Salinarimonas sp.: one gene and its partner. The protein of the gene in region 1 binds, or shares a complex with, the protein of each later gene. Links are inferred from orthologs where the notes say so. Each region holds a gene or a part of one and is shown on either strand. Other genes may lie near its edges.

What was found.
Region 2: the proteins of pal (region 1) and tolB are in contact, whole or in part, in a crystal structure (PDB 2HQS), measured with the Escherichia coli proteins. The link is inferred for Salinarimonas sp. from one-to-one orthologs.

What each region holds. Positions count from the first base shown.
Region 1 is NZ_CP157794.1:304,362-318,393, forward strand. What follows is about bases 3,197-6,067. They hold pal (peptidoglycan-associated lipoprotein Pal), read left to right. Parts: upstream 3,197-4,309; coding sequence 4,310-4,825; downstream 4,826-6,067. Other genes in these bases: ABL310_RS01445 (heavy metal translocating P-type ATPase), read left to right, coding at 3,197-3,673; cueR (Cu(I)-responsive transcriptional regulator), read left to right, coding at 3,689-4,078; ybgF (tol-pal system protein YbgF), read left to right, coding at 4,936-5,850; tilS (tRNA lysidine(34) synthetase TilS), read left to right, coding at 5,862-6,067. In the rest of the region: ABL310_RS01440 (CAP domain-containing protein), read left to right, coding at 163-1,122; more of ABL310_RS01445, read left to right, coding at 1,238-3,196; more of tilS, read left to right, coding at 6,068-6,875; ATP-dependent zinc metalloprotease FtsH, read left to right, coding at 7,058-8,986; ABL310_RS01475 (thioredoxin family protein), read right to left, coding at 9,063-9,623; ABL310_RS01480 (DsbA family protein), read right to left, coding at 9,642-10,316; ppa (inorganic diphosphatase), read right to left, coding at 10,416-10,952; ABL310_RS01490 (GNAT family N-acetyltransferase), read right to left, coding at 11,088-11,597; ABL310_RS01495 (DUF1902 domain-containing protein), read left to right, coding at 11,609-11,953; ABL310_RS01500 (ASCH domain-containing protein), read left to right, coding at 12,091-12,576; ABL310_RS01510 (N-acetyltransferase), read right to left, coding at 13,434-14,032. UniProt on the Escherichia coli protein: Part of the Tol-Pal system, which plays a role in outer membrane invagination during cell division and is important for maintaining outer membrane integrity. The Tol-Pal system is also required for polar localization of chemoreceptors clusters.
Region 2 is NZ_CP157794.1:4,626,236-4,640,357, forward strand. Bases 6,720-9,680 are described here. They hold tolB (Tol-Pal system beta propeller repeat protein TolB), read right to left. Parts: upstream 8,887-9,680; coding sequence 7,552-8,886; downstream 6,720-7,551. Other genes in these bases: ABL310_RS21480 (DUF2007 domain-containing protein), read left to right, coding at 6,720-6,819; ABL310_RS21485 (methyltransferase), read left to right, coding at 6,809-7,600; tolA (cell envelope integrity protein TolA), read right to left, coding at 8,965-9,680. Also shown: ABL310_RS21440 (AAA family ATPase), read left to right, coding at 1-772; ABL310_RS21445 (group 1 truncated hemoglobin), read right to left, coding at 760-1,122; ABL310_RS21450 (DUF1127 domain-containing protein), read right to left, coding at 1,218-1,469; ABL310_RS21455 (hypothetical protein), read left to right, coding at 1,676-1,888; ABL310_RS21460 (class 1 fructose-bisphosphatase), read left to right, coding at 1,951-2,919; ABL310_RS21465 (methyl-accepting chemotaxis protein), read right to left, coding at 2,930-4,759; ABL310_RS21470 (rhodanese-like domain-containing protein), read right to left, coding at 4,815-5,243; ABL310_RS21475 (polyprenyl synthetase family protein), read right to left, coding at 5,465-6,478; more of ABL310_RS21480, read left to right, coding at 6,592-6,719; more of tolA, read right to left, coding at 9,681-10,164; ABL310_RS21500 (biopolymer transporter ExbD), read right to left, coding at 10,170-10,613; protein TolQ, read right to left, coding at 10,629-11,315; ybgC (tol-pal system-associated acyl-CoA thioesterase), read right to left, coding at 11,861-12,295; Holliday junction branch migration DNA helicase RuvB, read right to left, coding at 12,299-13,348; ABL310_RS21520 (hypothetical protein), read left to right, coding at 13,657-14,076. UniProt on the Escherichia coli protein: Part of the Tol-Pal system, which plays a role in outer membrane invagination during cell division and is important for maintaining outer membrane integrity.

The DNA of each region.
Region 1 (14,032 bases):
CTCCCTCCCGCTCGTTCGCATGGCCGCGACCTCGGCTTCGTCACCGTGACGGACGCCCGTGCCCTCACCGAGCGCGGCCTGATCCGCCGGCGCGACGATGCGGGGGAAGGCTGAGCGCGCGCCGGGCGCGAACCCGCGGGGCGCGGCGGGCGTTGCCGGCCAATGGACACGCTCGCCCCGTTCGCCCGCGCCGCGTCGCTCGCGGCGCTCCTCACCGTGGCGCCGGTGGCCGCGCAGGACGCGGGCCGCTTCGTCACCGGCGACCTCGCCGCCCTGCGCGCGGCGGCGCTCGCGGAGGCGAACGCCGATCGCCGCGAGGCGGGGCTCGCCCCCCTCGAGCCGGGCGCCGTCCTCGACGAGATCGCCCAGGCGCACGCGCACGACATGCTCGCGCGCGACTATTTCTCCCACGCCTCGCCGGACGGGGAGGGCGTCGGTGCGCGCTTCCGCGAGGCCGGCGGGTCCCGCAGCGCCGTCGTCGCCGAGAACCTCGCAACCTGCACGGGCTGCCCGATTCCGCCGACGCGGGCGCGCGTCGAGGCCTTCGAGGCCGGCTGGATGGACAGCCCCGAGCATCGCGAGAACCTGCTGCGCCGCGGGGTCGCTCGCTTCGGGTTCGGCATCGCCGCCGACCCCGAGACCGAGCGCGTCGTCGCCGTGCAGACCTTCGCCGGCCCGGGCGTCCCGCGCGGCCTCGCGGCAGGCGAGGAGCCCGAGCCGCTCGACGAGGCCGGGCGCGCCGCGGCCGCCGTCGACGCGGTGAACGGGCTGCGCAAGGCCGCCGAGGTCGCGCCGCTGCAGGCGAGCGACTCGTTGACGCGAGCGGCCCGATCCATGCTGCCCGAGGGCGGCGCCAGCCCCGACGCGCCCGCGCTCGATCTCGACGCGGCGCTGCCCGCGGGCGCCCGCGCGGATTTCGGCGCCGTCGCCGTCCTCGCCGGGACCTGCTCCGGCTGCGGCGCGACGCCGACCCGCACCGATGTCGCCGACTTCGTCGCGCAATGGGCCGAGAGCCGCCGGGACCGGCTGACGGCATCCGGCTTCGACCGCCTCGGCTTCGCGCTCGGCGCGGACGGGGAGGGCGCCAAGACCGCGGTCCTCGTCCTGGCGCGGAGCCGCTGAGGCACGGGCGAAGAAACACGGGCTTTCCCGCATTGACCTTCCCATGATGGGAGACTTTATCAGGAGCGGGACACGAGACGCGGGACCCCACCCGCGCCGTCCCCGGAGCCTGCTCATGACCGTCGCCCACAAGACGCCGACCGCCGCCGCACCCCTCGCCAGCCTCGATTTCGAGGTCGAGGAGATGACCTGCGCGTCCTGCGTCCGCCATGTCGAGCGCGCGGCCGGCGCCCTGCCGGGCGTCGCCGGCGTCTCCGTCAATCTCGGCGCCGAGCGCGTGTCGGTGGACTTCGACCCCCGCCAAGTCGGCGCCGCCGCGATCGCGCAAGCCATCGACGACGCCGGCTACGAGCCGAAGCTGCGCACGATCGAGCTCGCGGTGGAAGGCATGACCTGCGCCTCCTGCGTCGCGCGCATCGAGACGGCGCTGAAGGCGACGCCGGGCATCGTCGAGGCCAGCGTCAACCTCGGCAACGAGCGCGCCCGCGTCACCGGCCTCGGCCGCGACCTCGAGAGCGCCGCGCGCCTCGCCATCGAGGAAGCGGGCTACGAGGCGAAGCCGATCGCCGACGAGGCCGAGACGACCCGCGAGGCGGCGATCGCCGAGGCCGAGCGGCGCGAGCGCACGCAGGTCGCGATCGGCGTCCTGCTGACGCTCCCCCTCGTCCTGCCGATGCTCGCCATTCCCTTCGGCGTGCACTGGATGCCGCCCGGCTGGGTGCAGTTCCTGCTGGCGACGCCGGTGCAGTTCTGGCTGGGCTGGCGCTTCTACAAGGCGGGTTTCAAGGCGTTGAAGGCCGGCTCCGGCAACATGGACCTGCTCGTCGCCATCGGCACGAGCGCGGCCTACTTCCTGTCGGTCTACGTGCTGCTGACGGCCTCCGGCCACCACATGCCGGAATACTATTTCGAAGCGTCGGCCGTGATCATCACGCTGGTGCTGCTCGGCAAGCATCTCGAGGCCCGCGCCAAGCGCAAGACGGCCGACGCCGTGCGCGCGCTGATGGCGCTGCGGCCCGACACGGCCCGCATCCGCCGGCCCGACGGATCCGAGGTCGAGGTGCCGGTCTCGGATGTCGCCCGCGGCGACGTCGTCGTCGTGCGGCCCGGCGAGCGCGTGCCCGTCGACGCGACGATCCGCGAGGGCGCGTCCGAGATGGACGAGAGCATGGTCACGGGCGAGAGCCTCCCCGTCCTGCGCGAGCGGGGCGCGCCGATCATCGGCGGCTCGGTGAACGGCACGGGCGTCCTCGCCGCCGAGGCGACCGCGGTGGGCGCCGACACGACGCTCGCGCGCATCGTGCGCCTCGTCGAGAACGCCCAGGCCTCGAAGGCGCCGATCCAGAAGCTGGTCGACCGGGTGGCGGCGATCTTCGTGCCCGTCGTGGTCGCGATCGCGATCCTCACCTTCGCGGCCTGGTTCTGGGCGACGGGGAACCTCGAGCTCTCCATCGTCACGGCGGTGGCCGTGCTCGTCATCGCCTGCCCCTGCGCGCTCGGCCTCGCCACGCCCGCCGCGATCATGGCCGGCACCGGCGCCGCCGCCCGCGGCGGCGTGCTGATCAAGGACGCCGAGAGCCTCGAGCGCGCCAAGGCCATCCGCGCCGTGGCCTTCGACAAGACCGGCACCCTCACCGAGGGCAGGCCCGAGCTCGCCGAATTCGAGGCGCTCGACGGCGACCGCGCCGCCGCGCTCGGCATCGCCGCCGCGCTCCAGGCCGGCAGCGAGCATCCGCTCGCCCGCGCCGTCGTCGACGCCGCCGTCGCGGAGGGCGTCACCGTCTCCTCCGCCGCCGACGTGAAGGCGATCGCCGGCCGCGGGCTCGAGGGCCGCGTCGGCGAGGCCCGATACGCGGTCGGCAGCGCCCGGCATATGGGCGATCTCGGCCTCTCCCTGGACGCTGTGGCCGATCGGGCCGCCGCGCAGCAGGCGGAGGGCCGGTCGGTCTCCTACCTCGCCGCGCTCGGCGAGACGCCGCGCCTCGTCGCGCTCCTCGCCTTCGCCGACCTGCCGCGCCCGAGCGCCGCGGATGCGGTGGCGCGCCTGAAGGCCATGGGCATCACGAGCGTCATGGTCACGGGCGACAACAAGGGCTCCGCCCACGCGGTCGCCCGCGCCATCGGCGTCGACGAGGTCGTGGCCGAGGTGCTCCCCGAGGACAAGGCGCGCATCGTCTCCGAGCTGAAGATCCGCTTCGGCGAGGTCGCCATGGTCGGCGACGGCATCAACGACGCCCCCGCGCTCGTCGCGGCCGATCTCGGCATCGCCATGGGCTCGGGCACCGACGTCGCCATGGAGGCGGCCGGCGTCACCCTGATGCGCGCCGACCCGGAAGCGGTGGCGGACGCCATCGAGATCGCCCGGGCGACCCAGGCGAAGATCCGCCAGAACCTGTTCTGGGCCTTCGCCTACAACACGGCGGGCATCCCGCTCGCGGCGCTGGGCTTCCTCAGCCCGATCATCGCCGGCGCGGCCATGGCGTTCTCGAGCGTCTCGGTGGTCACGAACGCGCTGCTGCTGCGCCGGTGGAAGCCGGCCGGCGAGCGCTGAGGGGAGGGCCGAGCCATGAAGATCGGCGAAGCGGCCAAGCGCTCCGGCGTCTCGGCCAAGATGATCCGCTACTACGAGGAGATCGGCCTCTTGAAGCCCGCGGGGCGGGCGGGGAACTCCTACCGCGACTTCGACGACCGCGAGGTGCACGAGCTCGTCTTCATCCGCCGGGCGAGGGCGCTCGGCTTCTCCATCGACGAGATCACGCGGCTCCTCGCGCTGTGGCGCGACCGCGGGCGGCCGAGCCGGGAGGTGAAGCAGATCGCCGACCGGCACGTGGCCGAGCTGAAGACGCGCATCGCGGACCTGCAGGGCATGGTCGACCAGCTCGAGCATCTCTCGCATTGCTGCGCCGGCGACGATCGCCCGGACTGCCCGATCCTCGCCGATCTCGCCGAGGCCTGATCGCGATCCCGTGAACGGCGCTGCCCTGGCGCGGACCGGCGCGCCCCCGTAAAGCCGCATTCAGGATCGATTAACCCTGACCGAATCGTGATGCGGCGACGCGGATTCGCGCGCCTCCGGGTAAGGCTTCGTCAACCACGAGGGCCGAAGACGGGAGGGTGTGGCGGCGTTGCGCGAACGGGGCACGCCCGCGCCGCCGCACGATCGCAAGCCGAGGAGCTCACCCCCGCCATGTTCGCGTCCGCCATGTCCTTCCGCGGCCTCCGGCTCGCCGCCGCGCTCGCCCTGACCCTCGGCGCCGCCGCCTGCGCCGCGACCCCGCCCGACGTCGACACGGCGCTCAACGGCGGCCCCGGCGCACCCGGCGCGGCCACGCCCGGCTCGGCGCAGGACTTCACCGTCAACGTCGGCGACCGCGTCTTCTTCGAGACCGACCAGTCGACCCTCACGCCCACCGCCCAGGCGACGCTCGACCTCCAGGCCCAGTGGCTCGCGCGCTATCCGCGCTACGCGGTCCTGATCGAGGGGCACGCCGACGAGCGCGGCACGCGCGAGTACAATTTCGCGCTCGGCGCCCGGCGCGCCCAGGCGGTGCGCGACTATCTCGCCGCCCGCGGCGTCGATGCCGGCCGCATCCGCACCGTCTCCTACGGCAAGGAGCGCCCCGTCGCCGCCTGCGCCGATCCGTCCTGCCAGTCGCAGAACCGCCGCGCGGTGACCGTGCTGGAGGGTGGCGCGGGGGTGTGAGCGCCGGCGCTCGCCGGAGCGCGAGCGGGGGCCGACCCGCCACATTTTGGCCCCCGCCGCCGTCTGTGGTATCGAACGAGCCACTCCCCACAGATCGGCCTTCCATCCCGATGCGATTCGCCCCCCCCGTTCCCGCGCGCGCCTTCGCCCTCGCGGCCCTGTGCCTCACCGGTCTCGTCGCCGGCCTCCTCGCCGTCGCGCCCGGCGCGCGCGCGCAGAGCGCGAGCGAGATCGTGCTGCGTCTCAACCAGCTCGAGGAGACGGTGCGCAGCCTCTCCGGCCAGGTCGAGGAGCTGCAGTTCGAGAACCGGCAGCTGCGCGACCAGCTCTCGCGCCTGCAGCAGGACGTCGACTTCCGCTTCGACGAGCTCGGCGCGCCGCCCTCGACCCTTCCGCCGCCGGGCCAGGACGCGACGGGGCAGCGCTCCGACGCGTTCGACCCGACGGCGAGCCCCTCGGCGGCCGGCGCGCCGCAGCCGCTCGGCACGACGACGCCCTCCGCGCCGCTGGCCGGCGTCGAGGCGCCTCCGCCGGAGGGCGGCGGCGCGCCGCTCGACATCGCCGCGATCCTGCGCGGCGAGGCGCCCCTCCCCTCGGTGGAGCCGCGCACCGGCCCCTCCATCGCCGCCACCGGCACCGAGGACCCGCGCTTCGACTACGAGAGCGCCTACGCCTACCTGCTGCAGCGCCAGTACGAGCGCGCCGAGATGGGCTTTCGCCAGTTCCTCCAGTCGCATCCGCGCGACGCGCTGGTGCCGGAGGCGACCTTCTGGCTCGGCGAGACCTACGCCCAGCGCGGCCGCCATCGCGAGGCGGCCGAGCAGTTCCTGAAGGTCGCGACCGAGCACGAGGAGAGCGCCAAGGCGCCCGAGGCCATGCTCAAGCTCGGCACCTCGCTGATCGAGCTCGGCGCCCGCGAGCAGGCCTGCGCCACCTTCTCCGAGCTGACGCGCCGCTACGACGACGCCGCCTTGCCGGTGCGCGAGGCGGTGGAGCGCGAGCGCCGGCGCGCCTCCTGCGCCTGAGGCGCCCCGCCATGGGGGAGCGTGAAGACGCGCCGCTCTCGGACGCCGAGGCGAATGCGCGCCTCGCGCCGCTCCTCGCCGAGCGCGCCGAGACCGGCCTTCTCCTCGCCGTCTCCGGCGGCCCCGATTCCGTCGCGCTGATGCGTCTCGCCGCGCCGCTCGCCCGCGACGCCGGCGCGCGCCTGTCCGTCGCCACCGTCGATCACGGCCTGCGCGAGGGCTCCGCCGCCGAGGCCGAGACCGTCGCCCGATGGGCCCGCGACGCCGGCCTGCCGCATCGGACCCTCGCCTGGACGGGCGAAAAGCCGCATGCCGGCCTCCAGGACGCCGCCCGCGCGGCGCGCTACGCCCTCCTCGCGGTCCATGCCCGGGAGATCGGCGCCGGCGCCCTCGCCACCGCGCATCACCGCGACGACCAGGCCGAGACCGTCCTCATGCGCCTCGCCGCCGGCTCCGGCATCGCCGGGCTCGCGGGCATGCGCGCCCGCGCCGACCTCGACGGCCTCGTGCTGGCGCGGCCCTTCCTCGACCTGCCGAAGGCCCGCCTCGTCGCCACCTGCCGGGCGCGGGGCTGGCCCCACGTCGAGGACCCGTCCAACGCGGCCGCGCGCTTCGCCCGGGCGCGCCTGCGCGGAATCGCCCCGCTGCTGGCGGCCGAGGGGCTCGACGCCGCGCGGCTCGCCCGCCTCGCCGGTCGCGCCGCCCGCGCCGACGACGCCCTCGAGGCCGCGACGGAGGCGGCCTTCGCGCGTATCCGGATCGGCGAGGCCCCGCTTCTCCTCGACGCAGGGCTCCTGCGCGCCGAGCCGGAGGAGATCGCCCTGCGCGTCCTCGCCCGCGCGTTGCGCGAGGCGGGCGGCGGCGTCGGCTACGATCGTTTGCTGCGTCTCGAAGCTCTGTGGGCGCGGCTCGCCCCGGCGCTCGACGCGAACGCGCCCTTCCGGGCGACTCTCGCGGGCGCCCTCGTCGACGCCGCCGGGGGCCGCATCCGCGTCGCGCCCGAGCCGCCGCGGCGGCATCGCTGACCCGGACCCGCGTCGCGAGGGCGCAGAAATGCCGCAGGAGCGCCCTCCTGCGGCCGGTTCCACTTGGCACGCAAGACGCGCGCACCTAGATTGAGGCTTGCGAGCGTCTCCTGTCGGGCGAGGGCTCGCGGCAGGCCCGCCGAAGAGCGGCACGCACACAGCCCGGCGACGAACGGACCGCGATGAACCCGAACTTCAGAAACTTCGCCCTGTGGGTCATCATCTTCCTGCTGGTGCTCGCGCTCGTGACGCTGTTCCAGTCGCCGAGCCAGCGCGTCCAGGGTCGCGAGATCGCCTACAGCCAGCTGCTGACGGCCGCCGAGTCGGGCCGCATCTCGTCCGTCACCATTTCCGGCAACGAGGTCACCGGCGTCTACCAGGACGGCACGGCCTTCTCCACCTACGCGCCCGAGGACGCCACGCTCGTCCCGACGCTGCAGGAGAACGGCGTGCAGATCAACGCGCGCCCGCCCCAGGACAACACGCCCTGGTTCATCGCGCTCCTGATCAACTGGCTGCCGATCCTGATCTTCATCGCCGCCTGGATCTTCCTGTCGCGCCAGATGCAGTCCGGCGCGGGCCGCGCCATGGGCTTCGGCAAGTCGAAGGCCAAGCTGCTGACGGAGGCGCACGGGCGCGTCACCTTCGACGACGTCGCCGGCATCGACGAGGCCAAGGAGGATCTCCAGGAGATCGTCGAGTTCCTGCGCGATCCGCAGAAGTTCCAGCGCCTCGGCGGGCGCATCCCGCGCGGCGTGCTGCTCGTCGGCCCTCCGGGCACCGGCAAGACGCTCACGGCCCGCGCGGTGGCGGGCGAGGCGAACGTTCCGTTCTTCACGATCTCGGGCTCCGACTTCGTCGAGATGTTCGTCGGCGTCGGCGCGAGCCGCGTGCGCGACATGTTCGAGCAGGCGAAGAAGAACTCGCCCTGCATCATCTTCATCGACGAGATCGATGCGGTGGGCCGTCACCGCGGCGCCGGCCTCGGCGGCGGCAACGACGAGCGCGAGCAGACGCTCAACCAGCTCCTCGTCGAGATGGACGGCTTCGAGGCCAACGAGGGCGTCATCATCATCGCCGCGACGAACCGCCCCGACGTGCTCGATCCGGCGCTGCTGCGGCCCGGCCGCTTCGACCGTCAGATCGTTGTGCCCAACCCGGACGTCACCGGCCGCGAGAAGATCCTCAAGGTTCACGTGCGCAAGGTGCCGCTCGCGCCCGACGTCGACATCCGCGTCATCGCCCGCGGCACGCCCGGCTTCTCGGGCGCGGACCTGATGAACCTCGTCAACGAGGCGGCTCTGCTCGCGGCGCGGCGCGGCAAGCGCATCGTCACGATGCAGGAATTCGAGGACGCCAAGGACAAGGTGATGATGGGCGCGGAGCGCCGCACCCTCGTCATGACCGACGACGAGAAGCGGCTCACCGCCTATCACGAGGCCGGCCACGCCATCGTCGCGCTCAACGTGCCCGCGACCGACCCCGTCCACAAGGCGACCATCATCCCCCGCGGGCGGGCGCTCGGCATGGTCATGCAGCTCCCCGAGCGGGACAAGCTGTCCATGTCCTTCGAGCAGATGACGTCCCGCCTCGCCATCATGATGGGCGGTCGCGTCGCCGAGGAAATCATCTTCGGCAAGGACAAGGTGACCTCCGGCGCCCAGTCCGACATCGACCAGGCGACCCGCCTCGCCAAGATGATGGTGACCCGCTGGGGCTTCTCCGACGAGATCGGGACCGTCGCCTACGGCGACAACAACGACGACCCGTTCCTCGGCATGCAGATGGGCCGGCAGGCTCACATCTCCGAGGCGACCGCGCAGACGATCGACGCCGAGGTGCGCCGCTTCGTCGACGGCGGCCTCACGGAGGCGCGTCGCATCCTCACCGAGAAGCGCGACCAGCTCGAGACGCTGGCCAAGGGCCTGCTCGAGTACGAGACGCTGACCGGCCAGGAGATCCGCGACCTGATCGAGGGCAAGCGCCCCTCGCGCGACGCGTCCGAGCCGGCCCAGCCGGTGCGTGGCGTCACGGTCCCCGTCGCCGGCAAGCCGCGCCCGCCGCGCGACGAGCCCGGCGCCGGCGGCCTGGAGCCGCAGCCCCAGGGCTGACGCCGGATCCGTCCCGAAATGCGACGACGCCCGCCGAAAGGCGGGCGTTCTCGATTCCGGACCTGCCGCGTGGCGCTCAGGCCGTCTTCCACTTGATCGAGCAGCCGATCGAGGGGATCTGCTCGCGCGGGCCCGCGCCCGTCTCGGCGACCTGGCGCATCGCCTCGTAGAGCTCCCGGCGCAGGCCGGGCGCGCCGGCCTGGCTGCGCGAGGCGTCGAGGCGGCCGCGATATTGCAGGCCGCCCGTCGCGTCGAAGCCGAAGAAGTCCGGCGTGCACACGGCGCCGTAGGCGCGCGCCACCTCCTGGCTCTCGTCGTAGAGATAGGGGAAGGGGAAGCCCTTCTCCTCGGCGACGCGCTTCATCGCCATCGGCCCGTCCTCGGGATAGGTCTCGGCGTCGTTGGAGGAGATGGCGACGACGCCGATCCGGAGCGCCTTCAGCTCCGCCGCGTCGCGGATGATGCGGTCGATGACCGCCTTCACGTAGGGGCAGTGATTCGCCAGGAACATGACGAGCGTGCCCCTCTCGCCGGCGATGTCCGCCAGCGCGATCTCACGCCCGTCGGTGGCGGCGGGGAGGCGGAAGTCGGGGGCCTTCCAGCCGAAGTCGCAGATCGGGGTCTCGGTCGCGGCCATGGCGTCTCTCCTTGCCTGTCAGGTCTCGTGCGGGGTTCGATCGGCGGTGGCGAGCGCCTCCTCCACAGCCGCGACGGCGGCATCCGCAGGCAGAAAGCCGGCGAAGATCTCGTGGAGTGCGCCCTCCGGCGTCTCGCGATAGAGCGTGGGATAGCTCGTCACGCCGCGCCGGCGCGCGGCGTCGAACATGGCGATCGTCTCGGCGAAGGCCTCCGGCGCGCTCCAGCGCTCCTCCAGGGCGTCCGGGTCGAGGCCGGCGGCGCGCGCCACACGGCGCACGGTGCGCGGGTCGTCGGGCGTGCGCCCCTCGCCGTAGAGCGCCTCGCCGAGGCCGAAGGCGACGTCGAGCCCGGCCTCGGGGCCTGCCATCTCGCGGGCCACCCGGGCGGCGCGGCAGGCGGGTTCCGAGCGCGAGACCCAGCGCCCGGGCTCCAGCACGCGCTCGAAGAAGGCGGGCCCGGCCTTCACGCCGGTGCGGGCGTAGATCGCCTGGAGGCCGCGCATCAGATAGGGCGCGTCGAGCCCGATCATGCGCTCGCGCCCGCCGGTGACGAGCCCGCCCATGGCGACGTCGAAGGTGGCGGCGTCGGCGAAGCGTTCGCGCAGGCGGCGCAGGGGCGGCCCGAAGCCGTAGCACCATCCGCAGAGCGGATCGGTGGCGACGACGAGGACGGGCCGGGTGGGGTCTGGCATGCGGGGCTCCGGGTAGGGGACGCGCGTCTCCCACTCAGATAGGCGCGTCGGCCGCCCCTGCGAACCCCGCGGGCGAACGCGGGCGAACGCGCGTGCGGATCAGCCCTGATCCTTCCTCGCGCGCTCGATGGCGCGGGTGACCATCTCCAGCGCCTCCTCGGCGTCGCCCCAGCGGACGATCTTCACCCACTTGCCGGGCTCGAGGTCCTTGTAGTGCGCGAAGAAGTGCTCGATCTGCTTGAGCGTGATGTCCGGCATGTCGGCGATCGTCTTCACGCTCTCGTAGCGGCGCGTGAGCTTCGTCGTGGGCACGGCGATGATCTTCTCGTCCTGCCCCGCCTCGTCCTCCATGATCAGCACGCCGACGGGCCGCACGGCGATGATCGCGCCGGGCACGATGGCGCGGGTGTTGGCGACGAGCACGTCGACGGGGTCGCCGTCGTCGGAGAGGGTGTGCGGGACGAAGCCGTAATTTCCGGGATAGCGCATCGACGTATAGAGGAAGCGGTCGACGACCAGCGTTCCGGCGGCCTTGTCGAGCTCGTACTTGATCGGCTCGCCGCCGATCGGCACCTCGATGACGACGTTCACCTCGTGCGGCGGGTTCTTACCCACGGAAACAGCATCGATGCGCATAAAGTTGTCTCCTCAAGGCCTTTGCGCGGCCGCAAGCGGGCGGCCCCTGGCTTCGTGGGGTTGGTAGCGGTCAATGCCGCAACGCACAAGAACGACTTTCGCCCGACCCTCTCGCCCGACCCCGCTGCGAGCGCCTCAGCGGGTGAAAAGGAACGCCTTCTTCGGCAGCGAATCGGAGCCGAGCCGCTCGCGGCTCTCGGCGATGACGCGCCCGCCCAGCCCTTCGTAGAAGGCGCAGGCGCGCTCGTTGTCCGCGAGCGACCAGATCGCCACGGAGCGCGCGCCGCGATGGTGCAGGTCGTTCATCACCGCCCGGAACAGACGCCGGCCGAAGCCGAGCCCCTGGTATTCCGGGGCGAGGTAGAGCTCGTCGATCTCCCCGTCCGCCTTGAGCATGCGGTCGCGGCAGCGGCCGTAGGAGGCGTATCCGACGATCTTCTTGTCGACGTCGAGCACGGCGAGCGGACGGCCGCGGCGCAGCGAGAAGGCCCACCAGCGCGGGCCGCGCCGCTGGATCATCCGCTCCAGCGTGACGCCGGGGATGATGCCGGTATACGCTTCCCGCCAGGCCGCGTCGAAGACCTTCGAGATCGCGGCGGCGTCGGCGGGCTTGGCGTGTCGGATGCCTGTGACGAGCTCGCTCATGGGAGAAGCTTATGACGGCTCGCCGCGGCTGGGAAGAGCCGCTTTCGAAGGAGGCGTTGCGACGCACGGGCGCGGGCTCGCGCTTCGCGCATGGGCCGGGCCGAGGCTATCCTGACCGCCGGTCGGTCCGGAGCACCTCCCATGCGAAGCCGTCTCGTCCTGATCGAGGCCGCTTTCGACGACGATCCGACGTCAGGACCGTCGAGCACAGCGCGATCCCCGGCCTCTGCCGCGAGGCCGCGAGCCACGACGCGCTCATCGCCCGGCTGCCGGGGATGGTGGCGGACCTGATCGAGGAGAACGGGGCGGAGGGTGAGCCGATTTCCGATCCGAGGCAGCGGGGCTATATACCCTGACGCTTAGCACAATCGGCCAAGCATTATCGTAGTTTTCTGTATGTTCCCTGAGAGCCATGCGTATGCTCTTGATGCGCAGATGAGTTCAAGCTAATTGTATAGCGTCCTTATCGACCATTCAGAGGTGGGCTAACAAAGTGCGCGATGTCCTTTTTAGCATTCACCCGATCTATGCTGACGCGATACTTTCTGGGCGGAAACATGTTGAGGTGCGCCGTCGCTACCCGCTGAGGGAAACGGTCGGGGGAACTATGTTTATCTATGCGACGAAGCCGATAGGTGCAATTATAGGCACCGCTCGGATTGCGGGTGTGGAAATTCTGGGTGTCGATCGTCTCCTGGAGCGTTATGGAGACGCGATTTTAATCGACAAGAGCGCTCTCGTGAATTACTTGAGTCCATCACAGACTGCTTTCGCGATCCGGCTTGAACAACCTTGCCGGATGCCGGTGCCTATTGAGCGCGAACAGCTGCTGCTTCGTGGTATTACTCCACCACAGGCGTTCATGTATCTTCCTCGCGAGTTGAGCCATAGCTTGCCAGATGCCGGCTTTGATGATCCGAGACAAATGGCTTTCGATTTTTCGGAGAGCGGTAGCTGCGTCAAAGCCGGGTGCGCCTAGGATGCGGACTCATTTCGCGGCAAGCCAAATCCGGATCGCGGCGAGCTTGAGCGCGGCGAGGAAGTTGTCGGGCGAGCGGTCGTAGCGCGTGGCGAGGCCGCGGAAGTGCTTGATGCGATTGAAGAAGCGCTCAACGAGGTTTCGCTGGCGGTAGAGCCAGGAGCTGAACGGGAAGCTGCCCTTTCGGATCGCGCGGGGCGGGATGTTCGCCCAGGCGCCGCGTTCGGTCACCGTCGCGCGGATCGCGTTCGTGTCGTAGGCGCGGTCGGCGATCAGGATGGCGTCTTTCGCGACGAGCGGAAGGAGCTGCTCGCAGGCCGGTGCGTCGTTTGCCTGCCCTGCGGTGAGCAGGAGGCGAACCGGCCGCCCTTCCGCATCGACGAGGGCGTGGATCTTGGTCGTCAGGCCGCCGCGGGAACGTCCCATGCGACCATCTCCGGCGGCCTCCGAATCCCCCTTTTTCCCGCGGCCCCGTGCTGGTGGACGCGGACGCAGGAGCTGTCGATCATCACGATGTCGCCGTCGTAAGCCTCTGAGACGGCGTCCAGAATTCGGTCCCAGACGCCTGCTTTCCGCCATCGGACGAAGCGGTTGTAGAGCGTCGTGCGCGGGCCGTAGCGCTCGGGCACGTCGCGCCAGGGCGCACCCGTCCGGAAGCGCCAGACGATCCCGTTGATCACCCGCCTGTCGTCCACCCGGGGCACGCCGCGCACCTTGTTCGGCAGAAGCGGCTGGATGATCGCCCATTCCTCGTCGGTCAGCTCATGGCGGCGCATCGAATCCTCCCTCGATCAGGAAGGTTGAATCATCCTACGCTCGAGCGATCAAATCCGCTTTGCCGTTTATGGGGCCAGAGCCTAAGCCAGAAGTCGGGCGGGAACCTCAGCAAGTTCGAGGATATGTCTGAACTCGCCGTCTGTGATGCGGCGAAACTGAAATCGTGGGGGGTCGGTCAAGCCTACGACGTCGAGCAGCCTGTCCCGGTTGGGGCGCTTCGGAAACGCAATATTATAGGTCATTCTGACAGTAAAAAGCCTTTTGGTGCTATTGAACCGCTCTCGGAGCTCTTCTTCTGAGAACACGCTATGAGGAAGGCAGTAGTCGACAAATTCTTGAACGTTCGCGAAATCACGCCTGCTTCTCGTTTCTTCAACGACACAGACCGAAGTCGCTACCGACCTGTAACGCGCCCGTCCACCCTTGTCTGTCGTGCGATAGATTACAACGGCGTCGCCTTTTTTCATCATTGTTAGTGGGAGCCCTGCGACATAAACCTTATGAATGGTATTCGTATGAGAAACATCGGACAGAATATCGGGGGGCTCGGTAACAAGGATTGAGTCTGGAAAAAGCTGCGTGTGGAACTCGGGGTATATCGCTAAAAGAAAGCAGCGGCCAGATTCCTGTCTAATGATCGGGTATCTTTCAACAAGCTCATCCGAGGAGTCTGTAAGCT
Region 2 (14,122 bases), 4.3 Mb from region 1 along the record:
GGACGCCTACGGCGGCCCTTGGCGGCTCGATCGCTTCGGCATGTTCGGCACGCGCGCGGTGTTCTTCTTCGGCCACCTGAGCCTCGCCTACGCCTTCCTCGGCCGGTTTCCCGAGGCGCGCGCGGCGTCGGACGAGGCGCGCCGTGCGGCGGAGGAGTCCCGCCGGCCGGTCGATCGCTACGCCGCCCTCTTCTACGGCTGCCATGCGCGGCTTCTCGCCGGGCCCGACCCGGCGCTCGTCGCCGAGCTCGAAAGCGTCGCCGACGAATGCCGGCGGCGGGTGCCCTCGCCGTTCTATCCGGCGCTCCTCGCCCGGCTGGCCCAGGCGCAGATGGCCGCGGGCCGGCTCGCGGCGGCCGCGGGAACGCTCGAGGCGCTCGCCGAAGCGGCCGGCCGGTTCGGTACGGGGCAGTTCGGTCTCCAGGGCGAGGCGATCGGCGCGGCTCTCGCCGGCCTGCGTGGGGCGCCCGACGCCGCCGCGCGCCTCCGGGCGGCGCTGGAGGCCGTGCGCGCCGGGCAGGATCCGTGGATGGAGGCGCTCGTCCTGCGCGCCGTCGCGCGGCTCGGCGGGCCGGGTGCGCTCGCCGCGGCGCGCGAGGCGCTCGCCTTGTCCGAGCGCAAGGGGCTCGTTGTCGAGGCCGCGCACAGCCACGTCCTGATCGCCCGCCTCGCCCGCGCCGACGATCCGGCCGCGGCCGACGCCTCCGAGGCCGCGGCCGCGCGGCTCTTCGCCGAGACGGGGCTCGACCGGAACGCCTTCTACGGCTCCTGAACGACGACGGCCTTGTAGGCCTGGTAGCGCGCCAGCACCCGCGCGATCTCCTCCGGCGAAAGCTCGCCTTCGGCGAGGGTGGCGCGCAGGGCGTCGAGCATGGCGGCGAAATCGCGCTCCGCGATGCCGAGACCGGCATGCACGTCGGCCAGCAGCCGCTCGTCGTAGCCCGCCGGGCCGCCCATCAGGGCGGAGAGGAACTTCGCATGATGGTCGACGAGCCGGCGCATGTCCGTCTCGGCGAAGAAGCCGTGCAGCCGGTCGTCGACCAGGACGCGGTCGTAGAGCGCCATCACCAGGCGCGAGACGCCCGGTGCGCCGCCGCACCGCTCGAACAGGGTTTCAGGCATGGCCTGGAGGGCCTCCCTCGTCCGCTCCCGGGCGTGTCCGCACCCTGGGAGATTACGCGCCTTCCGGCGCGAGCGCAAAGCGCGGAGCGCGTCGGTCAGCGGCGGATGCCGTCGGGATCTCCGCCGGTGACGCGGAAGGGAATGTCCCCGCGGGTGAGGCCGATATCGGCGAGCATGCCGTCGTTCATCGCCTCGAGCGCGGCGCGCGCCTCGGCGATGCGCCGCCGGCGCGCCGCCGCCGCGGCGGCGCGGCGGATCCACGAGGCAAGCGCGTGCAGCACGCGCGTCGCGAGCGCGGTGGACGCGGGGGCCGGCCCTGCGGCGGGGATGTGGGGCATGTCGACCATGGTTCGTCTCCGGTGTCTCGGTTGCGAGGCCCGGAGCCTCCCGCGGGGGGATGTGCGCGCCCGTTGGAACGGGCGTCGGAAACGCCCGCTCGGGCGGATCGCGCCGTTTCCACGCTCGCTCACACCGCCGCTCCCACACGGCCGCACGACACGGGGTCCGCGCCTCGAGACGGGGCGCGTCTCTCTCTCAAGAAGGGAACGGACCCATGAGCACGCCGAGACGCACCGACGCCGCCACGTTCGGCATCGACTTCGTCAACCCGTCCACGCGCTGGGCGGACATCGTCGCCGGCCCACCGGCCGCGGCCTCGATCGCCCACGTGCGCAAGATCCTCGGCTTCGCCGAGGCCCGCCGCGCCACGGCGCGGGCGGCGCGCGCCGAGACGGTCGCGGCGCCCGCCCTGCCCCGCGCGGCGTGATCGCGCCACGGCCGGGATGCGCCGTCCCGCGCGGGCTTGTATCATGCGAGGCGGAGGCGCTCATGACCCATGCTCCGCTCGAGACCCGCCTGCCGGATACCGGCCCCCTCCGCGAGACCGTGCTACGCCTCGCGGAGGCGGGTGCGCGCGTCGCCGATCTCGTCGCGCGCGGCCCGCTCGCGGGGGATCTCGACGCGGCCGTCGGCGATTCCGGCGCGCACGAGGCGGGGGACGCGCAGAAGCATCTCGACCTCGTCGCCGACAGGCTGTTCCACGAGGCGCTCGCCGGCGCGCCGGTCGCCTGGCTCGCCTCGGAGGAGCGCGCCGAGGTCGAGGCGCTCGCGCCCGGCGCGCCGCTCGCCGTCGCGCTCGATCCGCTGGACGGCTCGTCCAACATCGCGGTCAACGCCCCGCTCGGCGCGATCTTCTCGATCTTGCCGGCGATCGACGATCCGCTGGCGAGCTTCCTGCGCCCCGGCGCGGCGCAGGTCGCCGCCGGCTTCCTCGTCTTCGGCCCGACGACCGCGCTCGTGCTGACGCTCGGCGCGGGCGTCGATCGCTTCGTCCTCGACCGCGAGGCGGGCCGCTTCCGCCTCGCGCAGGCGGGGGTGCGCATCCCGACGCAGACGCGCGAATTCGCGATCAACGCCTCGAACCGCCGGCACTGGGCGCCCGGCCTGCGCGCCTTCTTCGACGATTGCCTGCTCGGCCGCGAAGGGGCGCTCGGCGCCGACCAGAACATGCGCTGGATCGCCTCGCTGGTCGCCGAGGCCTACCGCATCCTCGTGCGCGGCGGCGTCTTCCTCTACCCCGCCGACGCGCGGCGCGGCTACGAGGCGGGGCGGCTGCGGCGGCTCTACGAGGCGAGCCCGATGGCGTTCGTCGTCGAGCAGGCCGGCGGGCGCGCGACCGACGATCGCGGCGCGCGCATCCTGGACCAGGCCCCGGCGAGCCTCCACCAGCGCACGCCGCTCGTGTTCGGCTCCGCCGACATGGTCGGCATGGTCGCGCGCTACGTCGCGAGGGCGTGAGCCGCCGGCCTCACGCGGCGCGCAGCGTCTCGAGGAAGGCGTCCATCTCCCGGCGCAGCGTGCGCGCCTGCTCCGCCAGCGAGCCCGAGGCCGAGCGCAGCTCGCCCGCCTTGTCGTTGGTGAGCGCCGCCGCGTCGGCGACATGGGAGACGTTGGCGGTGATGCCCGCCGCCCCGTCGGCCGCCTGCGAGACCGAGCGGGCGATCTCCTCGGTGGCGGCGCGCTGCTGCTCGACCGTCGCGGCGACCGCGGTGGAGATGCCGCTGATCTCGCGGATCGTGCGGGTGATGCCCTCGATGGCGGCCACAACCTCGTCCGAGGCGCCCTGCACGGCCCCGATCTGGCTCGAGATCTCCTCGGTCGCCTTGGCCGTCTGAGAGGCCAGCGTCTTCACCTCCGCGGCGACGACGGCGAAGCCCTTGCCGGCCTCGCCCGCGCGGGCCGCCTCGATGGTGGCGTTGAGCGCGAGCAGGTTGGTCTGGGCGGCGATGGCGTTGATCAGGTCGACGACGTCGCCGATGCGGCTCGTCGCCTCGCCGAGCGCCCGCACCTTGCCGCCCACCGCGCCCGCCTCGGTCACGGCGGAGCCCGCGATCTCGGAGGCCTGCGAGACGCGCCCGCCGATTTCCTGGATGGACAGGCTCAGCTCCTCGCTCGCGGCGGCGACGGTCTGGACGTCGGCGCCGGCCCGCGCGGAGGCCTCGCCCGCCTCGCGACCGCGCTGCGTCGTCGTGGCCGAGAGCTCCACCAGCGCCCGCGACGAGCCGTCGATCTGCGCGGCGGCGCTGGAGAGCGCGGCGACGACCCCGTCGATCGAGCTTTCCAGCGCGTCGGCCATGGCGGCCATGGCGCGGCGGCGCTCGGCGGCGCCCTCTTCGCGCATCGTCTCCTCGCGGCGACGGCGCTCCTGCTCCTCGGCGAGCCGGGCCTGCATCGCGGCTTCCGCCGCGGCGGCCTCCTTGCGGGCGATCCGGCGCATCAGCTGGAAGACGAGGGCGATGGTGACGAGCCCGATCGCGCCGATGACCACGACCAGGATGCCGATCGACGAGGTCTTCGTCGCGGCCATGGTCTCGGCCGATTTCGCCACGTCCCAGGTCACCGCCGCGTCGAAGGCGGCGGCGCCTTCCGGGTCGACGACCGACAGCGTCGCGCCGGCGGGGATCGCGCCTTCCGGGAGCGTGTAGTTCTCGGGATCGGCGAGGACGCGCCCGTCCGCCGCCGAGAGGAAGGCGACGTCCATGCCGAGCCGTGCGTCGGCCGCGCGCAGCGCGTGCAGCGGATCGGCGTGAATCGCGAGATAGCCGGCGAGGCGCAGCCCGCCGACGGGGACGACCACCGTCATCCGTGGCGCGCCGTCGGAAATCCACTTGTGCGTGAGCGCCTGCAGCCGCTCCGCGCCCTCGCGGGCGGCGAGGAGCGCCGGCAGGCCCGGCGGCGGGGCGAGCCCGGCCTCGGTGTGGAGCTTCGCCAGCACCGCGGCGTCCGTGCCGTAGAGCGTGAGGCCGGAGACGGCCACCGCGCCGGAGGTGATGGCGTTGCGCCGCAGCAGATCCGGCAGCAGCGCCTCCACCGCCGGGGCGTCGCGCGCCCCGACGGCGCTGCGCAGGGCGCCTTCCTGCGCCATCGCGCCGGCGAGGGAAGCGACCTCGCCGGCATAGTCGCCCCAGGCCACGTCCGCGACGTAGCGGTTGAGCACGGAGCCGACCTGCACCGAGTTCGCCTCGTGAACGGCGGCCTCGTAGCGTTGGGTGACCAGGGTCATCACGCCGATGGCGGCCACGCAGTTCAGGATGGCGGCGACGACGAGGATCGCGAGGAGCTTTCGATGCTCTGTCATGGTCTCACGCTTGTCGGCTCGGGGGAAGGGAGAGGGGGAAGGCGCCGGGCGCGCCTCACCGGGTGACGAGGGGCAGGCCCTTCTCGCGCCACTCCTCCATGCCGAGCGCGTAGTAGTGGACGTTCGAGTAGCCGTAGCCGACGGCCTTGATCACGGCGGCGGCGGCGCGGCCGCAGGCGAGGCCGTTGCAGTAGAACAGGACCGGCGCGTCCTTGGCCGCGACGTGGGCCGCGAGGTCGGCCTCGCCCTCGATGTCGGTATCGATCAGGCGCACGGCGCCCTCGATGTGGCCGGCGGCGTAGTCCGCCTCCTTGCGATTGTCGAGGATGACGAGATCCGGGGTCGACTGGACCAGCGCGATCACGCCCTCGGCGTCGACGGTCGTGGCGCCCTCGATCTCGAGCGGGGCGAGATCGGCCTGGGCGGCGGTGGAGAGGCCGAGAGCGACCAGCATCCCGGCGGCGGCGACGATGAACTTACGCATGGTCAACTTCCTCCTGTTTTCCGTGTGACGCGGCAACACAGGAACGAAGTTCGACACAGGAGTCTTGAAGATCGGTTTAGATCGATTTTAGATTGTTTCGACACGAACGAGCCGGGCGTCGCGCCGGCCTCGGCGCGCCCGTCCGACGCCAAGCGGCGGCGCCGGGTCGAAGCCGAGGAGAACGGCCCCGGTCGCGATGGGCCCTCGAGCGGACGCGCGCCTCAATAGGCCCGCGCGACGCAGAACTCGACCGCGTCGAGCAGCGCCCGCTTCATCGGCCCGTCCGGGTAGATGCCCAGCGCATCCCGCGCCATCGCCCCGTAATGGCGGGCGCGGGCGACCGTGTCCTCGAGCGCCTTGTTCCGGCGCATGATGGAGAGCGCCTCCTCGAGGTCGCGCTCCGCGATCTCGCCGCGCTCCAGCGTGCGGCGGAAGAAGGCGCGGTCGGCATCGGTGCCGCGGCGCACGGAGAGAACCACGGGCAGCGTGATCTTGCCCTCGCGGAAATCGTCGCCCACGTTCTTGCCGAGCTTCGCCGCCGCACCGCCGTAGTCGAGCGCGTCGTCGACCAGCTGGAAGGCGACGCCGAGATTCATGCCGTAGGAGCGGCAGGCCTCGGCCTCGCTCTTCGGGCGCTCGGCGATGACCGGGCCGACCTCGCAGGCGGCGCCGAAGAGCTCGGCGGTCTTGGCGCGGATGATGGCGAGGTAGTTGTCCTCGGTGGTCTCGATGTTCTTCGCCGCGGCGAGCTGCATCACCTCGCCCTCGGCGATGATGGCGGCGGCGTCGGAGAGAATCTCGAGCGCGCGCAGCGAGCCGACCTCCACCATCATGCGGAAGGCCTGGCCCAGCAGGAAGTCGCCGACGAGCACGCTCGCCTCGTTGCCCCACTTGACCCGCGCGGCGATCTTGCCGCGGCGCATGTCGCTCTCGTCCACGACGTCGTCGTGGAGGAGCGTCGCCGTGTGCATGAACTCGACGGAGGCCGCGAGCTTGACGTGGCCGTCGCCGCGGTAGCCGGAGAGCTGGCCGGCGGCGAGGGTGAGCATGGGGCGCAGGCGCTTGCCGCCCGACGAGATCAGATGATTGGCGACCTCGGGGATCATCGTCACGTCCGAGCCCGTCCGCGAGAGAATCATCTCGTTGACGCGGCCCATGTCGGCCGCCACCAGCGACACCAGAGCCTCGATGCCCGGCTCGGCGGCTCTCTCCTCGAAGGGAACGACGACTCCCACGCGCTCGACCTCTTTTTCCTGACGCGGCCCCCGCCGCGGATGGACGGCAAGGTCGCACGGGCTATGCTGTGGCGCAACGCGCGGGGTTGACGCAAGAGGGAAACGAGCGGCGCATGGTCGAATTGATCCGAACGAACGACGTGGTGCTGATCGGCTACGCCGAGTCGCTGCTGCGGGAGGCGGGCTTCAACATCTTCGTCGCCGACAATCACACGAGCGTGATGGAAGGCTCGATCGGCGTGATCCAGCGCCGGATCCTGGTCGTCGACGACGAGGCGGACGCGGCGCGCCGCTTCCTCGAGGAGGCCGGTCTCGGCGCCGAGCTGCGCGATGGCGCCTGAGCCGGACGAGGGCGGCCTCACGCGCGACACGCTGCTCGACGGGCGCGTCGCGCTCTGGCAGCGCAGGGGCGGCCACCGTGCCGGCACCGACGCCGTGCTCCTCGCCGCCGCGACGACGCTCGCGCCGGGGGAGCTCCTGGTCGATGCGGGCGCGGGGACGGGGGCGGTGGGTCTGATGGCGGGGGTCCGCGCGCCCGAGGCGCGGATCGTGCTCGTCGAGCGCGACCCGGCGCTCGCGGCGCTCGGCGTGCGCAATCTCGCGCAGAACGGGATGTCCGGCCGCGGGATCTCGGTCTGCGCCGATCTCCTCGCTGGGCTCCCGCTCGCGCCGGCGCGCGCCGACGCGGTGGCGACGAACCCGCCCTATTTCGAGCCGGGCGAGGCGCCCCGCTCGCCGGACGCCGCCCGCGCCGCGGCGCACGCGCTGGCGGAGGGCTCGCTCGCCGCCTGGATCGAGGCCTGCGCCCGCCTGCTGCGGCCGCGCGGGCGGCTGTCGCTGATCCAGCGCGCCGACAAGCTTCCCGCCTGCCTCGCCGCGCTCGAGCGCCGCTTCGGCGCGATCCGCGTCACCCCGGTGCGTCCGCGCGCCGACAGGGACGCGACGCGGATCGTGATTCACGCCGTGAAGGACGCCCGCACGCCGCTCTCGATCGCGCCGGCCTTCGTGCTGCACGAGGCGGACGGGCGGTTCACGGCGCGCGCCGATCGCGCGCACCGCGAGGGCGTCTGGGATCAGCGCACCTCGGAGAGGAGCGGCGACCAGGTCGGATCGGAGGCGTAGCCCGGCGTCGGGATCGGCACCTCGACCCGGCCGGTGATGTCGACCATGTAGAGCTGCCCGCCCGACTGGCCGCCGGGATCGCGGAAGAAGACGATGTACTGCCCGTTCGGCGCCCAGGCCGGGCTCTCGTTGTGGAAGCCCTCGGTGAGGATGCGCTCGCCCGAGCCGTCCGGCCGCATCACGCCGATGGCGAAGCGCCCGCCCTGCATCTTGGTGAAGGCGATCCAGTCCCCCCGCGGCGACCAGACCGGCTGCGAATACGAGCCCTGCCCGAAGGAGATGCGCTGCACGTTCGAGCCGTCGGAATTCATCGTGTAGAGCTGCTGCGAGCCGCCGCGGTCGCTCTCGAACACGATCCGCGAGCCGTCCGGCGAGAAGGACGGCGAGGTGTCGATCGCCACCGTCGAGGTCAGTCGCGTCATCGTGCGCGAGACGAGGTCGATGAGATAGAGGTTGGCGTTGCCGCCCTGCTGCAGCGTCATGACGATGGAGCGGCCGTTGGGCGAGAAGCGGGGGGAGGACGTCATGTCGGGGAAGTTGCCCACCGCCTGGCGCGCGCCGGTCTCGAGGTTGAGCACCTGCACCCGCGGCTGCTCGCCGGAGACCTGCGCCATGAAGGCGATCTCCTGGGCCCGCGGCGAGAAGCGCGGCGTCACCACCGAATTGTCGCCCGGAGTCAGGTAACGCACGTTGGCGCCGTCCTGGTCCATGATGGCGAGGCGCTTGAGGCGGTTCTCCTTCGGCCCGGTCTCGTCGACGAAGACGATGCGCGTGTCGAAGAAGCCCGCGAGCCCCGTGATGCGGGTGAAGATCGCGTCCGAGATGATGTGCCCGACCCGGCGCCAATTGTTCGGGTCGGTGAAGAATTGCTGGCCGGTGATCTGCTGGCCGGTCTGCACGTCCCAGAGCCGGAACTCGGTGCGCAGCCGGCCCTGGCCGTCGCGGGTGACGCGGCCGGTGACGAGGCCCTGCACGCCGGCCTGGCGCCACAGGTCGAATTGCGGCGCGGCGTCGAAGGCGGGCGTGCGCTCGGGGAAGCGGCCCTGGTCGAGCGGCGCGAAATAGCCCGACCGGTTCAGGTTCGAGGCGACGATGCTCGAGATCTGGGGCCCGAGATTGCCCTCGCCGACGAACTCGGCGACGGCGATCGGCATCGGCTGGAACTGGCCGCCCTGGACGTCGACGACGAGCTCGGCGCGCGCAGGCGCGGGCGCGAGCCCCGGCGCGAGGGCGGCGACGCCGGCGGCGACGAGGCCGATCCGCAGGGCGTTCAGGACGAGGCGCATGGCAGGTTCCGGGTGTTCGGCGGCGGATGGCCGCGCACGGGTCGACAGCGGGAGCGAGGCGAAGGCGGACCCGCCGCCTCAGGAGTAGAGCGGATTGAAGTTCACCGTCAGGTTCCTCCAGTCCTGGTAATAGGGAGCGAATTGGGCCGGAATCTGGAGCGGCGCGCAGCTCCGCGCCGCGCGCAGCGCCGATTCGGCGATCGGCCCGAACAGCGGATCGGCCGAGGAATTGGTCAGCTCCGGCGAGCCCGCGAGGGTGCCGTCCTCGTTGAGCACGATCCGCACCACCGCGACCGGCGGAGCGTTCGCGGTCTGCGCGGCGAGCGGGATGTTCCAGCAGCGGTGCAGCTGCTGCTGGATCAGCCCGGCGAGCTGCGACATCAGGCTCGGGTTCAGCGTCGCGGCCCGGCCGGTCTCCGTCCCGAGCGAGGCCGTGCGATTGATCTCGGCGGCGGCCGCGCCGGTGGAGGCGGCCTCCTCGGTCGAGCGCAGGAGCGAGGCGATGTCGGACGGGTCGAAGCGCTCGGCCTCCTCGGCGACGCGGCTCGCGCGGGCCTCCTCGGCGCGCGCCGTGTCCGCCGCGCGGGCGGCCTCGGCGACGCGCCGGCGCTCGCGCTCCTCCACCTCGCGACGGCGCGTCTCGGCCTCCGCGACGCGCTGGCGCTCCGCGTCCGCGGCGGCGCGCTGCATGGCCTCGGCCTGCGCCTGCGCGCGCTGGGAGCGCGAGGGCGGCAGCGGAGCGGGCGGCGCGGGCGCGGCCTCGGCGACCTCCACCGGCACGACCGGCTCGGGGACCGGCTCGGGCGACGGCGCCGGCGGCGCGGGCGCCGCGATCGGCTCCGGAGCGGGCGGGACGGGCGCGGGCGCGGCGACCTCCGCCGGCTCTGGCGTCGGCAGCGGGGCGGGCGGCGGCGGGGGAGGCGGCGGCTCGGCCTCGGCCGGTGTCGGGCGATCCGCCACCTGCATGTCGGGCGTTCGCGTCGCCGGCGTCTGCGTATCGCGCTGGGCCTCGCCCGCCGGGCGAAGCTCCGGCGCCTCGGCCACGCGATCGGCCCGCGGGCGCGGCTCGGGGATCGGCGCCTCGGCCTCGATCTCGCCGCGCCTGATCTGCGAGAACTCGGTCTCCGTGATCATCTCGACCGGGATGCCCTCCTCCACCGGCGGCAGCGGCACGACCCCGGAGACGGCGACGAGGCCGCCGACGATCAGCGCGACATGGGCCACGCCCGAGAGGAGGAGGCCCGGCTCGCGAAAGGAGAAGAGGCCGCGCGCGCGCATGGAGCTCAGTTCTGGTCCGGGAGGGTGACGAGAGCGACGCGGCTGAAGCCGCCTTGCGTGACGAGCGCCATCACCTCGGCGACGCGGCCGTAATCCACGGCGCGGTCGCCGCGCACGAAGACGCGCGCCTCCGCGCCCTCCTCCGCCCGCGCCTCGATCGCCGCGACGATCTCCCCGTCGGCGAGCTCGGCATCCTCGAGGAAGACGCGGCCCTCGGCGTCGATCGACAGCGCGATGGGCTTGGCGTCGACGTTGAGCTGGCCGGCCTGCGCCTGCGGCAGGTCCAGCGGCACGCCCGCGGAGAGCAGCGGCGCCGACACCATGAAGACGATGAGGAGCACCAGCATGACGTCGATGAACGGCGTCATGTTGATCTCGTTGATGGCGCGCGCGCGCCCGCGGCGCCTGCGCCGTCCGCCGCCCGTTCCGGGTCCGCCGTGGGAGAACATGGCCGTCGCGCCCCCTTACGCCGCCGCCGCCAGGCGCTCGTCGACCTGACGCGCCAGGATCGCCGAGAACTCGTCGGCGAAGCCCTCGAGCCGGATCTGCGCCTTGGCCACCTCGGCCTGGAACTTGTTGTAGGCGATGACCGCCGGGATCGCGGCGATGAGCCCGATCGCGGTGGCGAAGAGCGCCTCCGCGATGCCCGGCGCGACCACCGCGAGGGAGGTGTTCTGCGAGGCGGCGATGGCGATGAAGGACGTCATCACGCCCCAGACCGTGCCGAACAGGCCGAGATAGGGCCCGGCCGAGCCCACCGAGGCGAGGAAGATCAGCCGGGATTCGAGCCGCTCCACCTCGCGCTGGATGGTGACGTCGAGCACCTTGTCGATGCGCGCCGGCAGGCTCGCCACCGACCGGCCCGAGCCCTCGAAGGAGCGCTTCCACTCGTGCATGGCGGCGACGAAGACGGAGGCGAGCCCCGTCGTCGGACGCTCCGCCAGCGAGCGGTAGAGCTCGTCGAGCGAGCGGCCCGACCAGAAAACCTCCTCGAAGCGGTCCATCGCCCGGGTGAGGCGGCGGAACAGCAGCGTCTTGTCGATGATGATCGCCCAGCAATAGACCGAGGCGGCGACGAGCCCGATCATCACGAGCTTGACCACGATGTGGGCTTGCCAGAACAGGCCCCAGAGGGAGAGATCGTGCGTCATCGGCGGGTTCGTCCTAGTGTCGGCTCGAGCGCGGGATCGCGCGGCGCGGGGGACGTTCGGCCCGAACAAGGCTTAACGGTTCGGAACGCGTCCTGCAAACGTGGTTCGCGCCGCAACATGTCGAAAATATGAGCGATTGCCAGCGCCGGCGCGGCCTCTCGGCGCTGTTGCGATGAGGACACGATCAGGGTTAACGGAGGCTTGACGCGCAGGCGGCGAAGGGGTGCGGCGCAAGGGCGCTGCGGACGGTGCGGGGGCGGTCGCACGGGCGCTCTGCATGAAGCTCGAGACGTTCGGCGACAGGTCGCCGAGGGACCCCCCTCTCCCCCGTGGAGAGGGGCCGAGGGTGAGGGGCGTACGGAACGGTCCCGCCCTCGATGCAGCGCTGCCCCGCGGTCGAGCCGACGTCGGCACGGGTCGGGTCGGAGCCCTCGCCCCGCGCCCCTCTCCACGAGGGAGAGGGGAATCTCGTCGCGCTCGAGAGACGCATCCGCGCGAGAGAGACGCATCGCGAGCGCCTCCTCACCGGCCGCGCTCCGCCGTCCTCACCCGCCGAGCCGCTCCCGGAGCCCCTCCGGGATCCGCACCGGCCGCCCGCCGCGGATGGCGGCCACGGTCACGTCGGCGGTGACGAGCGCCTCCTCGCCCCGCAGGATGCGCTGCGCCAGCAGGATGGTCGCGCCTTTGACCTCCAGCGTGCGGGTCTCCACCGTCAGCACGTCGTCCATGCGCGCGGGCTTGACCCAGTCGAGCGTCATGCGCCGCACGGCGAAGGCGATCCCCTCCCCTTCCGCGTGCAGCTCCGACTGCGCCACGCCGGCGAGGCGGAGCTGGTCGGTGCGCCCGCGCTCGAAGTATTTCAGGTAGTTGGCATGGTAGACGATGCCGGAGAAATCGGTGTCCTCGTAGTAGACGCGCACCGTCAGGCGATGCACGCCGTCCGCGAACCGGCCCGCGAGCGGGATCAGCGCATCCGTCATGCGTCAGCCCTCGTCCCCGCCCGGAAACAGCCCGAACTGGCTCGCGCCCGGATCGCGCGTCGGCTCCGGCATGCCGAGATGCCGGAAGGCGTGGGGCGTGAGCAGGCGCCCGCGCGGGGTGCGCTGCACGAAGCCCTTCTGGATCAGGTAGGGCTCGATGATCTCCTCGATCGCGTCGCGCGGCTCCGAGAGCGCGGCGGCGATGGTCTCGATGCCCACCGGCCCGCCGCCGAAATTGGTGGCGACCATGGTCAGGTACTTGCGGTCCATCACGTCGAGCCCCACGGGATCGACGTCGAGGAGGCCGAGCGCCTTGTCGGCGAGGCCGCGGCCGACGGTCTCGACGCCCTCCACCACGGCGAAATCGCGCACCCGCCGCAGCAGCCGCCCGGCGATGCGCGGCGTGCCGCGCGCACGCTTGGCGATCTCGTTGGCGCCCTCGTCCGACATGCCGAGCCCCATTACGCGCGCGCCGCGCTTGACGATGAGCTCGAGCTCGCCGACCTCGTAGAACTCGAGCCGCACGGGGATGCCGAACCGGTCCCGCAGCGGCGTGGTGAGCAGACCCGCGCGCGTCGTCGCGCCCACCAGCGTGAAGCGGGGCAGCTCGATCTTCACCGAGCGCGCCGCCGGCCCCTCGCCGATGATCAGGTCGAGCTGGAAGTCCTCCATCGCCGGATAGAGAATTTCCTCCACCGCCGGGTTGAGCCGATGGATCTCGTCGATGAAGAGCACGTCGCGCTCCTCGAGGTTCGTCAGCTGCGCGGCGAGATCGCCCGCCTTGGCGATGACCGGGCCCGAGGTCGAGCGGAAGTTCACGCCGAGCTCGCGCGCGATGATCTGCGCGAGCGTCGTCTTGCCGAGCCCCGGCGGGCCGACGAACAGCACGTGGTCGAGGGCGTCGCCCCGCGCCTTCGCCGCCTCGATGAAGACCTGGAGATTGGCGCGCGCGGCCCGCTGTCCGGTGAAGTCGGCGAGCGAGAGCGGGCGCAGGGACGCATCGACGTCGTCCTCGCGCTTCACGGGGGAGACCAGGCGATCAGCTTCGCTCACGGGCGCTCTCTCTCGTTACCTGCCGCCTCGCCTTTTACAGCCTCGCGCCGCGCGAGCCAGCCCCAAAGGGCCGCGACGAGAGCCTTCGCGCTCTTCACAAAAGAAAAAATCCGGGCGTCGCGCCCGAGCGGCTCTACGGCCAAGCCCCTGCGAGCACGGCGGTTTCTGCCTATCCCCTAGGGAGAGGGCGACCTTTCGGGGCCATGTGAGGAACGGATTCTCGGAACACGAATCCCGTCCCGTCGTTGGTGGAGCATTCCGGCGTCGCGCTTCGCCGTGGCGCAACGAGATCCGAATGGAGGATATCCATGAAGTACATCCTGATGACCACCGCCGCCGCCCTCTTCTTCGCCGCTCCCGCGAGCGCCCAGCAGGCCGCTCCCGATCCGGTCGTCGATTCGGCTCCGGCCGTGCCGCAGACCGCGATCGGCGTGCAGGAGCGCCGCCGCCTCATGACCTCGGACGATGCGACGGCCGCGCCCTCGGGCATGCTGATCGGCGAGGAGACCAGCTCCTGGTACGTGGACTGCACCGATCCGGGCGTGGTCTGCGAAAACTACGAGGGCCTCGCCACCGGTACGGTCGGCACGATGGGCGCCCCCGATCCGGTCGTCGATGCGGCCCCGGCCTCGCCGGACACCGCCGTCGGCGTGCAGGAGCGTCGCCGTCTCCTGACCGATGACGACGCCACCGCGGCGCCGTCCGGTCAGCTGATCGAGCGTCAGTAAGCCAACCGAACGCCTCTGGCGTGACGGTACGGGAAAGCCCCGGCGG